2 regions of the Alteromonas sp. AWJ4_197 genome follow, and region 1 is predicted to be linked to the other one. Evidence: predicted binding sites of a transcription regulator. Region 1 holds the regulator's gene; the other holds the start of a gene.
What was found. Region 1 encodes FliA, which starts transcription of late flagellar genes. Its sites were predicted from a motif close to CTAAAGNTNNNNNNNNNNNNGCCGATA; they were not measured.
Positions count from the first base shown of each region.

Region 2: ACXAGC_RS10185 (HAMP domain-containing methyl-accepting chemotaxis protein) is a predicted target of FliA. The motif match lies at 5,633-5,659, and genes of this name have one in related genera.

Region 1 covers NZ_JBSWWW010000005.1:193,031-201,764, reverse strand. Annotated here, with positions in the region: gene ACXAGC_RS12575 (chemotaxis protein CheW) at 1-532, opposite strand, end outside; gene ACXAGC_RS12570 (ParA family protein) at 540-1,304, opposite strand; gene ACXAGC_RS12565 (protein-glutamate methylesterase/protein-glutamine glutaminase) at 1,327-2,475, opposite strand; gene ACXAGC_RS12560 (chemotaxis protein CheA) at 2,501-4,786, opposite strand; gene ACXAGC_RS12555 (protein phosphatase CheZ) at 4,799-5,545, opposite strand; gene cheY (chemotaxis response regulator CheY) at 5,580-5,963, opposite strand; gene ACXAGC_RS12545 (RNA polymerase sigma factor FliA) at 6,011-6,739, opposite strand; gene ACXAGC_RS12540 (MinD/ParA family protein) at 6,736-7,602, opposite strand; gene flhF (flagellar biosynthesis protein FlhF) at 7,599-8,734, opposite strand, start outside.
Region 2 covers NZ_JBSWWW010000004.1:205,555-214,288, forward strand. Annotated here, with positions in the region: gene ACXAGC_RS10160 (electron transfer flavoprotein-ubiquinone oxidoreductase) at 1-1,165, shown strand, start outside; gene ACXAGC_RS10165 (H-NS histone family protein) at 1,294-1,686, shown strand; gene ACXAGC_RS10170 (alpha/beta fold hydrolase) at 1,735-2,526, shown strand; gene ACXAGC_RS10175 (DUF2788 domain-containing protein) at 2,613-2,831, shown strand; gene fldA (flavodoxin FldA) at 2,863-3,387, shown strand; gene ACXAGC_RS10185 (HAMP domain-containing methyl-accepting chemotaxis protein) at 3,426-5,432, opposite strand; gene fur (ferric iron uptake transcriptional regulator) at 5,876-6,304, shown strand; gene ACXAGC_RS10195 (D-amino acid aminotransferase) at 6,353-7,219, opposite strand; gene ACXAGC_RS10200 (5-oxoprolinase subunit C family protein) at 7,226-8,167, opposite strand; gene pxpB (5-oxoprolinase subunit PxpB) at 8,164-8,734, opposite strand, start outside.

The DNA.
Region 1 (8,734 bases):
CCCCTAACATAATAAGATACTGATAGTTTAGCGTTTCTGCGAGATTTTGGTCGTATTTTTCTGGCATAACCCACATTGCAGTATCGACAACGTTTATTTTTTGATCACGATGAAGCATTACGCCCTTGAACCATTTGGGTTTTCCTATCAGCCCACCCACTTTTTCAATCCGGTGAATGCCACCTAAAGTGATAAGCGGTACAGCCAGCGTTAACCCCGCCACTTCAAAAAACAATGCCTGAAAACGATTTTCCAGCATGTCTTTCACAGGCGTGGTTTTGACCGGCGGAGGTACTGCCCCGCTCAGTTGTTCAACGGCCGTCTCCGTAACATCATCAGTGACTGGCGGCGCTATGACCGGCTCAGCCACAGGAGCAACCACAGGTTCTTTGGCGATAATGTCCGCCGTGGCCTGTTCCAGCAAACGGGCAGTGTTAGCCGTTACTTCAGCTGGATCTTCCGGACTTTGTAACAAGCTGTCGAGATACGCCTGCATCACATCTTCGCGGGCGAAGGGCGTACTTTTACTCATAGGTGACTCACTGCTCCAGTTCATCTAACAATTTGGTGTAGGCGTAAACGCCCCGTGCTTTCGGATAGACAACAGACGCAGGCGACTGCGCCTGGCTGGCATCACGGAAGCGGGTATCTACAGGAATCATCCCGTGCCAAACCTTATCACCGTAATCTTCGTTCAGTTTTTGTAGTGCCTGGATGGCCGCATTAGTCCGGCGGTCAAACATAGTCGGCACTATCAATGTATCAAATTCTTTTCTTAACGAACGACCCATAATCTCAAGTGTATGGATCATCCGGTCAAGGCCTTTTAATGCCAGAAATTCGGTCTGCACGGGCACAATGACTTTATGGCATGCAGCCAGCGCATTAACCATTAACACGCCCAGAACCGGCGGACAATCCAGCAATACGTAGTCAAATTCGTTGCGTACAGTATCCAGTGCTTTTTTGAGAATAAGCCCCATACCGTTTTGCATACCCATTTGCCTGTCCAGCGTGGCAAGTGCCATTGAGGCAGGCAAAATATACAGACTGTCTAATTTTGTCGGACATAAACAGTCAAGCACTCTATCGGCAGTAATCTGTTCATGATTAATAAAAATATCGTAAACAGAAGCATTTAGCTCCTCGGCATCCATACCAAAATAATAACTCAGCGATGCATGAGGGTCGGTATCAATAAGCAGAACGCGCTTTCCCTGTTGCGCCAGAATGCCGCCTAGCGTCACGGTGGTAGTGGTCTTCCCTACCCCGCCTTTCTGGTTAGCAATCGTCCATATTTTCAACCTTCAACTCCTGCTGACTGAACTATTTCTGCATCATTTCCGTGAGTATGCACGAAGCGATATTATCAATGGCTATGCTCTTTTCTGCGATGTTCGCTTTCGCTACCGCTTGTGGCATACCGTATACCACACAGGTGTCCTGATCCTGCGCCCACACTTTGGCGCCTTTAAGGTGAAGTGCTTCACAGCCTTCACGTCCATCAGATCCCATGCCCGTCAGAATAATACTCAGTACATCGCCGCCGTAAATATCCACCAGACTGTTAAGTGTAATATCCACACTGGGTTTGTAGGTATCTTTCTCATGTTCATGGGCATCACGGATAACAATATTTGGCAGTGATATAGACTCCACCACCATTTGCTTGCCCCCGGGCGCAAGATAAGCACAACCGGGTTTAAGAATATCCCCGTGCTCAGCTTCTTTTACCGAAATTTCGCAATTATTATTCAGCCGCTGGGCAAACGCATTAGTAAACGTGCCTGGCATATGCTGAACCAATAAAATCGGATAAGGAAAGTTAGCCGGCAGCCCTGACAACACTTTTTGCAATGCCACAGGACCACCTGTAGAAGCCCCGATGGCCAGACATTTATACCGCTTTCCTGATGCCTTGACTTTAGAAACAGTAGGCTGGGATGCAGTTTCAGTACGTCCGGTGAGAATAGACGAGCTTTTAAAAAACGTCGACTTGGGGGCATTGGCAGGCATTGGAGGAGCGGGCTTTGCCACAGGTTCTTTTCTGGAGATAACAGGGCGGCGTATGCCAACTCCCCGTCGCGCCAGTAAACGTACCTTGGTCCGTAGTAAGCCAACAGCTTCTTTACGCTCTTTAGAAATCTCCTCAAATTTTTTCGGCAGAAAATCCAGCGCACCGGCCTCAAGCGCATCCAGAGTTGCCTGCGCGCCGGCATGTGTTAGAGACGAAAACATGAGAATAGGTACAGGGCGTTTCTGCATGATCGCTTTTACAGCGGAAATACCGTCCATAACCGGCATTTCCACATCCATTGTCACTACGTCGGGTGACAACTTAATCAGCATATCCAGCGCTTCTTCACCGTTTTTGGCTTCGCCAACAACCTCGAGTTCTCTGTCCTCATCCAGAATTTCGCGTACACGACGACGATAAAACGTCGAATCGTCCACAACAAGGACTTTAAAAGCCATAGTAATGATGTTCCTTTAATAGCGACTATGACCTGCGCGCATATCGCTTAAGCAGACTCGGGATATCAAGGATTAATGCGATTCCGCCATCCGACGTAATGGTTGCACCAGCCATACCCGGTGTACCTTGTAATAAGGCATCCAGTGGCTTGATCACCACTTCTTCCTGACCAATCAGTGCATCCACCACGAAGCCCACCTGCTGCGTACCAATTTGTACTACAACAACATGACCTTTTTCTTTCTCGATATTTTTCGGGCCGCGGATAAGCCATTCACCAAGGAAGAATAACGGGATAGCCTTAGAGCGGACAATCATCGTCAACTGACCATCTACCGTATTGGTTTTCTTGATGTCCATGTTGATAATTTCGTTAACAGCGCCCAATGGCAATGCAAAGGTTTGCTGACCGACAACAATCATCAGAGTTGGCAGGATTGCGAGCGTTAACGGTACTTTGATTTCTAACCGGGTACCTTTGCCCAGATGAGAATCAATGTTTACGGTACCATTCAACTGGTTGATTTTGGTTTTAACCACGTCCATGCCCACACCACGACCGGAGATATCACTGATCTCTGTCTTGGTTGAAAAGCCCGGCGCGAATATCAGATTAAATGCTTCCACGTCGGACATACGGGCGGCCGCATCAGCATCAAGCACACCACGACTGATAGCGATTTCTTTCAGCTTTTCCGGATCCATCCCTTTACCATCATCGGTGATAGTAAGCAGGATATGATCGCCTTCCTGTGATGCAGCCAGTTTCACTGTACCCATGCGCGGTTTACCCGCATTAGCACGGTCATCCGGCATTTCGATACCATGGTCGACGGAGTTACGCACCAGGTGAACCAGGGGATCGGCCAGCGCCTCAACCAGGTTCTTATCCAGATCCGTTTCTTCCCCTTCAAGCTCAAGGGTAATTTCTTTTTTCAGGCTACGGGCAAGGTCGCGGACAACCCTGGGGAAACGACCGAAGACTTTCTTAATGGGCTGCATGCGGGTTTTCATTACCGCGCCCTGAAGATCACCGGTCACCACATCCAGGTTCGCGATAGCCTTCGACATATCTTCGTCATTGGTATTAATACCAAGGCTTAACAAGCGGTTACGAACCAGCACCAACTCACCGACCATATTCATAATCTGGTCAAGGCGTTTGGTGTCTACCCGAACAGTAGTTTCTGCCTGCGGGGCCTTTTCTTCTTTTTTAGGTGCAGCTTTGGCAGCAGGCGCTGCGGGCTTTGAAGGTGCAGCGGGTGCGGCTGGCGCAGCCGGAGCCGATTTTGCGGCCGGAGCAGGTGCCGCAGCTTTAGCAGGTTGAGCCGGCTTGGCAGGCTCTGCAGGTTTAGACTGTTCCGCTTTGGCAGCCTGAACGGCTTTGGTTGCCTGAGTGTCTACTTCAACACCACCGGCAATGCCGGGTCCCTGACCTTTACCGTGTAACTGGTCAAGCAAAGCTTCAAATTCGTCATCGGTGATTTCGTCACCGTCAGAACCGGCTGCAGCCTCTTCCGCTGCCGGAGCTGCGGCCGCTGGTGTAGCGGCAGGTGCGGCATCGCCACCAAACTGTCCTTTACCGTGAAGCTCGTCTAACAGAGCCTCAAATTCATCATCGGTGATATCTTCACCATCTCCGCCAGCCGCTGCTGCCGGAGCGGGCGCAGGTGCAGCTGGCTTAGAAGGTGCATCTGCTGACGGTCTGCCGGGCGCACCGGAACCATGCAGCTGGTCCAGTAACGCTTCAAATTCATCTTCGCTGATATCTTCAATGCTGTTATCGCCGGCAGGCTCAGCAACAGCGGCGGCTTCCGGTGCAACCGGTACCTCTTCAAAAATCAGCTCAGGTTCTTCTGCTACCGGCACTTCTTCTGCTGGTGCTGCCGTTTCCCCGCCAAAAATATTTTCGCCGGGGGCTTCTGGCTTGCTCAACTTATGCAGAACATCAACAAGATTTGAATCAGCGGCTTCGAGTGGTTCACGGGCTTTTACCCGCTCAAACATTTCCACTACGACGTCTGTCGCTTGCAGAATGACATCCATTAATTCCGGCGTCAGTGTACGCTGGCCATTACGCATTACGTCAAAGACGTTTTCTGCGCCGTGACAAATCTCAACCAGTTCAGTCAGAGATAAGAAACCTGCGCCACCTTTTACCGTGTGATATCCACGGAAAATCGCGTTGAGGAGGTCAGCGTCTTCCGGATTATTCTCCAGGTCAACTAACTGTTCCTGTAATTGTTCCAGGATTTCTCCGGCTTCGACCAGAAAGTCCTGTAATATATCCTCATCAACATCAAACGACATTCATTCGCTCCCCTAAAAACCAAGGCTCGACAGGAGATCATCCACGTCATCCTGGCCTTGTACTACGTCATCCCGCTTCTCAGCGTTCATGATTGGCCCTTCCGCTTCAACAGCGTCCGGCTTGTTCGTGGTGCTCTGTGCTTTAACAGGTGCATCCCGTTCACCGAACACGGTCAGCATGTTCACAAGGCTGTCTTCGACTTCTTTCACCAGGTCAATCACTCTGCGAATAACCTGGCCTGTCAAATCCTGATAACCCTGTGCCATTAATACTTCGGTCAAAAGGCTGTTAAGTTTAGAAGAATCTTTCGACATGTCCTTAAACAGGGCGTCGATATCCATACATAAACTCTTGAATTCACCGAGCTCAATCTGACGGGTCATAAGCTTTTGCCATTCAGGCTCAAGAGTTGTGATCCGGTCTGATAAAGATTCAGCAATGGGCATACAGGACTCTACAGCGTCCATTGTAGTATTAGCCGCTTTTTCAGTTTCTTCAATAACGTAGGTGAGACGCGTTTGCGCATCAGGAATATCATCATTAGCCAGACCAGCAATTCGCTCGTCTAACTGGAAGGTGTTGAGGGCGTCATGAAGTTGACGGGTAAGTTTGCCAACTTCAGCAAAAAGTTCGACAGACTCTTTGGCAGATACGGCTTCAAGCAGGGCGCTGGCGGAGTCGTCATCGCCCTGCTCAAGATATGCTACCAGCTGTTTTGCTTCTTCGAGCGAAATAGGGACTTTTTTAGTAGGAGACATCCAGTAATCCTCTTCTCTGGCGGGAGCGGCTGGATCAACCTAAACGCTCAAAAATCTTATCGAGTTTTTCCTTAAGTGTAGCGGCTGTGAAAGGCTTCACAACATATCCGTTTACACCTGCCTGTGCTGCAGCAACGATTTGCTCTTTTTTCGCTTCAGCTGTCACCATTAATACTGGCAAGTGCTTGAGTTTGTCGTCTGCACGAATAGCGCGTAACAGGTCGATACCCTGCATACCTGGCATGTTCCAGTCGGTCACGACAAATTCAAAGTCGCCTTGCTGGAGCATGGGGAGGGCCGTACTTCCATCGTCAGCTTCCTGAATATTGGAAAATCCAAGATCTTTAAGCAGGTTCTTTATGATTCGTCTCATAGTAGAGAAGTCGTCTACTACAAGAATTTTCATACTCTTGTCCAAAATAGCCTCCGGTGAGGATTATCAATCGTTATTAATATTAGTATGTTTTATTCTTCTGCCTGCCATGATTGCATTCGGGCTTTTAGTTTTAACATGGCCTGGCTATGAATCTGGCTGACCCTTGACTCACTGACTTCAAGAACTTCACCGATTTCACGTAAATTCAGTTCTTCATCATAGTACAGGGACAGTACAATTGCTTCCCGTTCAGGTAATGTTGTGATGGCATGCGCCAACGCCTTTTGAAACGCCCCCTGCATTAAATCTTCGAGGGGTGAATCATTACCTTTATTCTGTTCTGTGCTGATTACATCTTCTGACACACCCAGGTCTTCAATACCGACAAGTTTACCGGCATTCACCTCGTTAAGCATTTGATGATAATCATTAATACTGACATTTAGCTTAGCAGCAATTTCTGTATCACGCGCGTCTCTGCCAGTTTCTCTTTCAACTTGTGTTATGGCTTCCGTAATTGCACGGCTATTTTTATGCACTGAACGGGGTGTCCAGTCGCCCTTACGGATTTCATCCAGCATAGCACCACGAATACGGATGCCTGCGAAGGTTTCGAAACTGGCCCCTTTCGAGCCGTCGAAATTTCTGGCGGCTTCCAGCAATCCGATCATCCCTGCCTGAATCAGGTCATCCACCAGCACACTGGCAGGCAAACGCGCCATCAGGTGATGGGCAATACGTTTTACAAGGGATGCATGGCGCTCGACCAGCTGCGACTTGTCGGTCTGCTGCTGGTAAGCTGCCGCTTTACTATTCAACGTTGGCTTCCTACTGCTTGCTTCGTCACCAGTTGTTCAATGAAAAATTCCAGGTGACCACCCGGCTGAGCCGGTACCGGCCAGTTAAGCGCTTTGGTGGCTAACTGACTAATCGCTACGGCCGCAGGAGAACCGGGAAATGCATCCACAATAGCGGTTTGCTTTCTGACTGCCCGACGAATATTTTCGTCGAAAGGTACAGTTGCCACCAATTCTAGTGCCACATCCAGGAATCTGCCTGTCACTTTTGATAACTTGCTGAATAATTCCTGCCCTTCACGGATGTCCCTAACCATGTTTGCCACAATTTTAAAACGGAACACGCCATGCTCACGGTTTAAAATTTTAATCAATGCGTAGGCATCGGTCAGAGAAGTCGGTTCGTCACAAACCACGACCATGATGTCCTGCGAGGCACGGGAGAAACTCAGTACCATATCGGAAATACCGGCTGCGGTATCTACAATCAGCACGTCAATCTGCGACCGCAACTCACTGAAAGCACGGATTAATCCGGCATGTTCTGTGGGCGATAACTCAGTCATTGCCTGAGTACCTGAAGTCGCCGGAGCGATTTTAATACCGTGAGGTCCGGTTACCAGAACATCATCAAGTGTGCATTCACCGGACAATACGTGAGAAAGGTTCTTCTCAACACGCAGACCCAGCATGACGTCAACGTTCGCTAATCCTAAATCGGCATCGAGTACCATGACCCGCTTACCTTGCTTGGCCATAGCAATCGCCGTGTTTAATGTAATGTTGGTTTTACCAACACCACCTTTGCCGCCGGTAACGGCAATAACCTTTATGAGGCGTGATTGATTCATCTTTCGTAAGCTACTCGCTTGATCTTCGATCATACTGCCTGAACTGAATTAACTTCATGATTACGCTTAGTATGATTCAAACCGTACTTTTTATAAAGCTTTGCAGCGGCAGATACGAGAGATTTTGCATCAGCAACTTTAATATCTTCAGGTACCTGCTGCCCGTCGGTCACATAACTAACTGGCAATTGCTGTTCAACAGCAACACTTAAAACCTCACCCAAACTGTAGCATTCATCAACTTTCGTGAAGATACATCCGTCAAGCTTAACGGAATTATACGCTTCAATGATGCGTTGCAATGCAGGATATTGGGTATTTGCCTGCGCAACCAGGTATTTACGGACAGGTTGCATTTGTCCGTGATTAAATTGACCAAGTTGTTTAATTAAACGACTGTCGCGCTGACTGAAACCAGCCGTGTCTATTAATATTAGACGCTTATGGCGTAACTGGAAGAGAAGTTCGGCTAATTCTTCACTGCTTTGCGCCTTCCTTGTGGTACAGCCAATAATTTTGCCATACGTTGCCAGCTGTTCATAAGCGGCAATACGGTAGGTATCGATAGTGATCATAGCCACCTGATCAGCACCGTATTTTTGCGCATAGCGTGCTGCTAATTTAGCAACAGTCGTGGTTTTGCCTGTTCCCGTTGGACCAACAAGAGCAACCACACCGGTTTGGGTCAGGATATCATTACCGGAAACATTAAGGCGATTAGCCAAAAGGTTGAGAAGGTAAATCCATGCTTCCCGCTCGGTGTATTGAGAAGGGGTGTAGTGCACCAGTTGCTCAGCCAGTGAAGCACTCAGCCCCATACCGGTTAAACACTGAGTCAGATAGCTGTGTACGGGACGCTGACGCTGCTTTTTAGCATCCATCAAGTCTGCGACCTGATATTGTAAAACGCTGCGAAGAGAAGCCAGTTCCTCTTTTATCGCATCCAGCTCACTGGCAGGGGCACCGGCAGACTGCTGACTTTCCGCCGCTTTAAAGTCGGGGTTCATTTGAGATACCGGTGCAGGCTTGGGTTCTTTTGCAGAAAATACATCCGCAAATGAAAATGCCTCTTCGTTGTGAGATGCAACGGGTTGTGAATTGACTCCACGGGTTTCTCCGGCGAAGGCAGACGATGTTTGTGGTGCAGGAGAAACAGCAGGGTTCT
Region 2 (8,734 bases), on a different contig from region 1:
GGGCGTAGCAGAAGACGGCAGCCAGAAAGACGGCTACATGCCGGGCATGATTTTAAAAGCCCGTTACACAATATTCGCCGAAGGTTGTCGCGGACATCTGGGTAAACAATTAATTTCCAAATTTAATCTGGATGAAAATAGCGCTCCTCAACACTATGCCATCGGATTTAAAGAAATCTGGGATATTGACCCTGCCCTGCATGAACCCGGTCTGGTGGTTCACACAGCAGGCTGGCCGCTGACAGATTCAACGGGCGGTGGTTTTCTTTACCATGCAGAAAACAACCAGGTGTTTGCCGGTCTTATTGTCGATTTAAATTACGACAACCCGTACTTAAGTCCATTTGATGAATTTCAGCAAATGAAACATCATCCGGTTTTCAGGCAATACCTGGAAAATGGAAAAAGAGTCTCCTACGGTGCCAGAGCAATAGCAAAAGGCGGACTGAATTCATTACCTGACATGACTTTTCCCGGAGGCATTCTCATAGGATGTAATGCGGGTACACTGAATTTCGCTAAAATCAAAGGTAATCACACAGCGATGAAGTCTGGCATTTTAGCGGCAGACAGCATTATTAATGAATTAAAATCAGCAACACCTGATCCTGCATTAACGAATTTTAATCAGGCTTTTAAAACATCCTGGTTATATTCTGAACTGAACAGCAGTAAAAATTTTGGTGCCGCTATTCACCAGTTCGGCACGTTTTGGGGCGGCGTTTACAATACTGTTGACCAAAAAATATTCAAAGGTAAATTACCCTTCTCCATTAAAGACGATCGTAAAGATTATTTACAATTAAAAGATAAGAAAGATGCTACTAAAAAGGTGTATCCAAAACCCGATGGTATTTTGAGTTTCGACAAACTCTCTTCTGTCTTTTTGTCGAACACCAATCATGAAGAAAATCAACCTTGCCACCTGAAGTTAAAAGACCCTGAGATACCACTGAAGGTTAATCTGTCGAAGTACGATGAGCCCGCACAGCGTTACTGTCCGGCCGGTGTATACGAAATTATAGAAGAACACAACACGTTACGATTTCAAATCAATGCGCAAAATTGTATTCACTGTAAAACCTGCGACATTAAAGATCCGTCACAGAATATTCAATGGGTTGTCCCTGAAGGTGCAGGCGGGCCGAATTATCCGAATATGTGATCCAAATCCTGTAAATTAGCTATTTATTACAATTTTAAGAAAAAGCAGTGTTAAGCTGCTTTTTTTTAGATTAAAATTTGACTATCCTTTTTAAATACACAGTTTTTTAACTAACACAAGGTTGATGAATGAACGACTTTTTAGAAATACTGACGCATGGAAGACGTTTGCAAGGTGCCGTAAAGGATTTAAGCACAGCTGAATTAGAATCTGTACAAGAAAAGTTAGCCAACATCATCGAGAAAAGAAAAGAAAAAGATCTCGAAGAAGAAAAAGCTAAACAGGAAAAGCTGCAGAAAATTGCTGATATCCAAAAGCAACTTGAAGAAGCCGGTCTTGATGTCAGTGATCTGGAGTCGACGACTGTTGAAAAGAAATCTACCGGTAAAAAACGTCCGGTAAAATACGAATTGAAAGATGGTGAAGGTAAAGTACACCAGTGGACAGGTATCGGAAGAATGCCACGGGTCTACAAAGATGCGTTAGACAGCGGCAAATCGCTGGAAGATTTCGCAATTTAAAAAATTCCATTCAAAGGCGACATCAGTCGCCTTTTTTTCAGGTCAATCATGCAATCCACGTTACATTATTCTTTTTCAGAAAATACTGATTCTGATTATTTACTTGTTATTATTCACGGTTTATTCGGAACAGCTGACAATTTATCTGTCGTAAAGCGGCATTTCGCGCCCAAAGTGAATGTGCTCAGTGTAGATTTACCGGACCACGGTCAATCACCCCATCTGGAGCATTTTTCCATAGAGGCAGCAGCAGAACAGTTATACGCATTAGTCAAACAGTTTAAGAAAGCCCGCACAGGCATACTTGGACATTCGCTGGGTGGAAAGGTAGCAATGCGCCTCGCACTCACCCATCCGCAGTTTCTTGATGATCTCATCGTTGCGGATATTGCTCCGGTAAGTTATCCGTCCCGTCATGATGCGATAATCAGTGCATTAAAGTCGCTAGACCTTAATTCTGTCAACAGCCGTTCTGATGCGGACAAAAGTTTACAAAGTGGCATTCCGGAAGCCGGAGTACGCCAGTTTCTGTTAAAAAGTTTATATCAGGATACCGGTAAACAATGGCACTGGCGCTTTAATCTGGATGGTCTGGCAAACAGTTACGAAGCGATTAAAGGATGGCAAAGCAGCGATGCTCAATTCTCTGAGCCTGTACTTTTCATCAAGGGTGGTAATTCCGATTACATCACGGCGTCCATGCAGAGCGAAATATTGCAGTATTTTCCTGCTGCCCGCGCCCATGTTATTGAAGGAGCCGGTCACTGGTTACATGCAGAAAAGCCGGGCGCCTTCAACCGCGTGGTTGAAAAACACATATTTCGCCCGCATCAGGCATGATATAGCGCAAAAAATTACGTGGTTTTCACTGCGAGGCAGCTGATTTCTGTGCTATAGTTTGCGCCGATTTTGGACTAAGTAAAACTATGCTTGCTGAAAATTACGAAACCATTGAATCCATCATGTTTTATCTTGGGCTTACCGGCCTGTTTGTCCTGATGGGCTATGCCGTACATGATGTTCTCAAAAGTAACGATGTACCGCTTATCGGACGGGTAGTTGCCTATGGCGTACTCGGAATGGGAGCGCTGGGTTTTATTGCCAAAGGATTGATAGAACTTATTTGGTTAAGTACCGGCGTGTAATTTCAGAAGATGTATCGAACAGAGGGTTATTATGGCAAGTGTTGGCTTGTTTTTCGGTAGTGACACAGGAAATACCGAACATGTTGCAAAGATGATTCAAAAGGAATTAGGCAAAAACCTGATTGATGTACAGGACATTGCCAAGAGTACCAAAGAACAGATCGCTGAATTTGATCTTCTGATATTCGGGATCCCTACCTGGTACTACGGTGAAGCACAATGTGACTGGGATGACTTCTTCCCTGAACTGGAAGAAATTGATTTCAATGACAAGCTGGTTGCAATTTTCGGTTGCGGCGATCAGGAAGATTACGCTGAATATTTCCTGGATGCCATGGGCATGGTTCGCGATATCGTAGAACCCCGCGGTGCAATTCTTGTCGGTCAATGGTCTACAGACGGCTACGACTTTGAAGCCTCTAAAGGCATGGCTGATGATAACCACTTCGTTGGTCTGGGCATTGACGAAGACCGCCAGCCGGAATTAACCGAAGAGCGTGTACGTGCCTGGTGTAAGCAGTTACACGAAGAATTATGTCTGGCAGAACTTGCCTGATATAGAATTAAAGAAAACGGGCGCTCAGCCCGTTTTTTTTATAATCTGAAGCGCTCAACCACTTTCCGCAATCCTTCCATTTGCTCATCCACCCTGGCACTGGATTCATTTGCCAGACGGGTACTCTCTGCACTTGCATCAGCCAGCGTCACGATTGCGTTAAGATTATCATCAATACCCGCAAGTACTTTATCCTGAGCTTTAGTGTCTTTCACAAAGCCGGCATTAAACGCCTGCAGCTTCACAATGACCTCACTGATCCCATTAACCTGCTCATAGACTTTTTCACTGATAGCAACGCCCTGCTCCGCCTTTTCCATACTCAGGTTGATGGCTTCCACAGCTTGCTGTGCATCTCGTTGCAAACTGCCAATCATCGATTCAATTTCTTCAGTGGAGTTATGCGTGCGGTTAGCCAGCGTTCTGACCTCGTCGGCGACAACGGCAAATCCGCGGCCCTGATCACCGGCACGGGCAGCTTCTATTGCAGCATTGAGCGCCAGCAAGTTTGTTTGTTCCGCGATGGTTTTAATGACGTCAAGGATACTGCCGATGCTGCGGCTGTTCTCATCCAGCCGGTTTATGATGCTGGCGGATGCCGATGCCTGGCCAGATTGTTCTGCAACCTGTTGCCGGTTTTGTGCAACCAGTTCGGATGTTTGCTGCGTCTGACTGGCGACCCGGTTAAGTTCATCCACCGATTGCTGAATCATCGCGAGGTTTTTTTCACTGGTGCTTCTTACACTGGCAGTATCTGAGGAGGTTTTACGGACCCGGTCACGTTGTTGGGCCACCTGCTCCAGACTGCGTTCACCCATTTCCACACTTTCTCTGGCCACATCCAGCAGCGTTCGTTCCTGTTGCTGAATGTTACCGATAAGATCTCTGAGAGCTTCAGTTAAACTGTTTACCTTTACCGACAAATCGGCAAATTCATCATTGCCCTGTGTCTTCAGACGATACGATAAATCCCCTTCACTGATCCGGCCGAGACCACGGGTAATATTTTGCAGCGGCCCGGCAATGCTTTTACGCACAGTGAGAGTGAGTGCAACTGCAGCCACCAGACCAATAAACGACACCACCAGCGTATCAACAAGGCTGTCCTGGACAGTGTCCAGGATCAGGTTTTGCCCTTTCAGGGTTTCTTCAGTGACTTCTTCGTAAAGGTTATTGATTGTCGAGGTAGCCTGCGCCAGCGATGTGTTGGCACGCTGACGGCTTTCTGTGGCATGGGCGATGTGAGATAACTTCTGTTTCTGGCCGGCCATCAGACCGGATTCACCGGTGAGAATAGCCAGCATGGCATCATACTGCTGCTGAAAATTGCTGATGATACCGTCGGTATTCAGGCCACTGGCAGACCGGAACAGATATTCGGTGTCTACCGCCAGATTGCTCAACTGATAGTCCAGGTCATCCAGAATCACCAGTGAATCTTCAGGATCTTCAGACTTAACCAGTTCGGTGATGACCGAACTCAAAGTGAGCAATTTATTGTCAATATTCGCACCGAGGCCGGCCAGCGCATCGATACCGGGCTGTCCGTTATCCAGAAAGCTTAAATCCATCATCAGCGCTCCGGCTTCATCAATATGAGAGATAGCTTCTTCCCGCTGCTTTGCCAGAGACAATTGTATTTGTTTGCTGCTGATAAGCGCTTCGTACACCGTCGCGCTCTCACGAATAAATGTATTACCCGCCTCTACGGCCTGTTTTGATTCTGTGTGATTACCAAAGGTGGTATCGAAAATAGCGAGATCTTCAGAAAAGACTTCACTCAGTGCCTCAAACTCAGCTTTGTTTTTATTCAGTGCTGAAAGCTCATCCATGTAGTAACCGTTTGCCGTTACGGTCGCCAGAGACAATGCATCTGACTTCAGAGACATCATTTTTGTCTGAACCGGCATTTTCTCGGTGGCCACCGTTTCAGCAGAACGGCGGATGTCGCTGAGTCCCAGATAAGCAAGTAAACTGGTGATCAGTAATAAACAGCCGAACAGGGCAAAACCAAGGGTTATTTTTTGTACAACAGTCAGGCGCATCTTCTTATCCCAATCTTCGGTTTTATTTCCGTAACATGGTTATCATTGATTTTAATATAAGTTTTCCGGCCTTGCCGTTTTTTGACCAGGAAATATGTCTGCGCACAGTGTTCCGTAATTGCCGGCAAGATAAATAATGTTGAAAACATCCCGGAAAAGTCGCTATTTTGCAGCGAAAAAGGCATAGCTTTCATTGAACTTATCGGTAGAAACTTAACAATGCTTTAGTTCGTTGAGAGGGTAAATCCTGAATAACTCTCTGCATACCGCCTGAAGGGTCCGGTTAGCTGCACAAAGTCCTTAAAAAACGTATGGATAAATGACAGGGATCAATGATTTACTCTGCAGATTAATGTTGAAGATATCCGCGCTTTTACTTTTAAAACCTGGCAAAGTACCTATAATGAGCGTTAAATCAGAAGAGCTTCCAGAAGTGATTATTTATGGATCAAAATAAAGAACTAAAAAAAGCGGGTTTAAAAGTTACACTTCCCCGTTTAAAAATTCTGCAGATCCTGCAGGAACCTGCCAACCAGCATATCAGTGCTGAAGATGTGTATAAAATTCTGATCGATCAGGGTGAGGAAATTGGTCTTGCGACGGTATACCGTGTGCTTAACCAGTTCGATGACGCTGGTATTTTGAACCGACACCATTTTGAAGGTGGCAAGTCAGTATTTGAAATCAGTCATAAAGAGCACCACGACCATCTGGTGTGTCTGAAATGTGGCAAAGTCATCGAGTTTGAAGATGACGTGATTGAACAACGTCAAATTGAAATTGCCGAACGCAATAACATCAAACTGACACATCACAGCCTGTATCTTTACGGTGAATGTAAAGACGGTACCTGTGATAAAACCGACGACTGAGTCGCCGGTCGTTAAGATTAAATAAACCTGCACAGCGTGCAGGTTTTTTTATAACGTAAACTTGTGTTTGTTGAAAGCTGTGATGGCTTTAAGCCATACCTCACCGGCCTGCCCGTTCCCCACGGGTTTATCATCCACCGAGATAACAGGGCTGATTTCCTTACTGGAGCTGGTTAGCCACACTTCATCAGCACTGAACAATACTTCTGCTGTAACCGGTACTTCCTGCACCTCAACGCCTTCTGCTGCAAGACTTTCAATGACCAGCTTCCGGGTAATTCCCGGCAAAATTTGATGATCCAGCGGTGGTGTCATGATAACACCCTCTTTCACAACGAATACGTTGCATGAACTGGCCTCAGTCACTTCCCCGTGGCTGTTCAACAAAATGATTTCCTGTTTACCGGCCTGCCGGCCTTGCTGATAATGCATCACATTGCCGAGCAGCGATGTGGATTTGATGTTACAACGCTGCCAGCGCTTATCTTCACCACTGGCGACATCAAAGGTTACCACTGCGGCTTTATCCGGCACCGGCGGCGCGGCGGTAGCAAACGCAAAAGCGAACACAGTGGGAGGAATATTGTCAGGATAACCATGGGCACGTTTCATCTCAGTACCCCGTGATACCTGAATATACACACCCACTGACGCAGAATTCAGAGCTTGTGTATTTTTCGTCACCAGTTCACTTACCAGCTCTGTCCATTGTGCCTTTGTTTTCGGATTTGTAATTGCCAGCTCATCGAGCCCGTTTTGTAACCGGTCGAGGTGGGCGTTCATACCAACAGCTTTACCGTGCAAGGTAGGGATCACCTCGTAAATACCGTCGCCGAACAGAAAACCTCTGTCCATCGGAGAAATACGTGCCTCTTCAAGGGGTAAAAACTGGTCATTTAAAAACGCGATTGTCATCAGATATCAATTGTTCCTGAAAAAATTGTCAAAACGGGCTTGCCTTAACAGCCATGTTCCACGGGCATTTTCCGGATCCACCGGATTAAACGTTAACGTTGTGCCGGGAACAGACTGCGCTACCCTCGGAAGATCATATGGCGCTATTACACCGATTTTGGGATAGCCGCCCAGAGTTTGTCTGTCAGCCAGCATTATAATCGGCTGACCGTCTGCAGGCACCTGCACAGAACCGCAATTAATCCCTTCTGAGCGCATAGCTTCAAACCCCGACGATATGGCAGGACCACTCAGGCGATAACCCATACGGTCACTTTGCGGTGTCACACTGTAGGCTGAGGAATAAAAAGTTGCCCGGACTCTGCTGCTGAACACGTCATGCTGATAAGCCGGAATAATATCAACCGGTGCATCACTGGCATAGGGAGCAAGCATGGAAGCAGGCAATATGCGGCTTATGTTTTCCTGTGCTGCAGGGACAACATGAATTGTGTCACCGGCATGAAGAGGCCTTCCGTCACCGGCAAGTCCGCCCAGCTTTTCCCGCATCACGGTGCACACAGAACCGGCTATTTCAGGTATCTGCCAGTCGCCCTGAACAGCGAAATAGCAACGTTGACCTGCAAGCTGCTGCGAAATCTGAACGTCGTCTCCGGCGCTGAGGTTAATTGTGGCCAGTTCAGAAGCAGGTTCACCGTTCACGGCAAGTGAAACAGCAGGGCCGCAAACAGCCATAGTGGCTGAATGCTCAAATCTGATGTGTACATCACCGGCAATTTCAATGCAAGGATTGCCTTCAGGATTGCCAGAAAGCCAGTTTGCAAAGTTAAAAGCTTCGACGTCTAAAGGACCTGAGCCGCTAAAACCCTGCTCCTGCATCCCTGTTCTGCCGGCATCAACGATTAAACTGATGAATCCCGGATTGATAATAGTAAAGGATATTGTCATGCCTTCACCTGCTCCAGGTATTCCCGCTCATCAATTTCATAGAACTCTACTTCGTCGCCGGCCTGCAAGAGGGCCGGCTGCGCACTGGCAGGATAAAATAAAGTTAACGGACTGAGTCCCAGTAACTGCCAGCCGCCGGGCGATACTTGCGGATACACTGCAGCCTGACGGTCGGCCAGTGCAACCGCACCGGCGGGCACTTTTGTCCTCGGTGTTTTGCGGCGCGGTACCGACAGACGTTCCGGACTTTCCCCCAGATAAGCGAAACCGGGCGCAAACCCCACTGCAAACACGCGGTACACGGTTGCTGTATGCAATGCAATTATCTCACTGACCGCCAGGCCGGTGTGAGAAGCGACTTCATCGAGATCGTTCGCTTCCGGGGCACCATACCAGACAGGGATCCGGTGTCGTCGAAGGCTTTTTCCGGCTGACATCTGCGGTTGCAGTTGACGCAATAAACGATATACACCATGGCTGTCAGTTATCTTTGCATCGAACAAAATTAGCAGGGAGTCATAGGACGGGATGGCTTCTTTTAACCAGATTGGCGGATTCGCCTTCAAC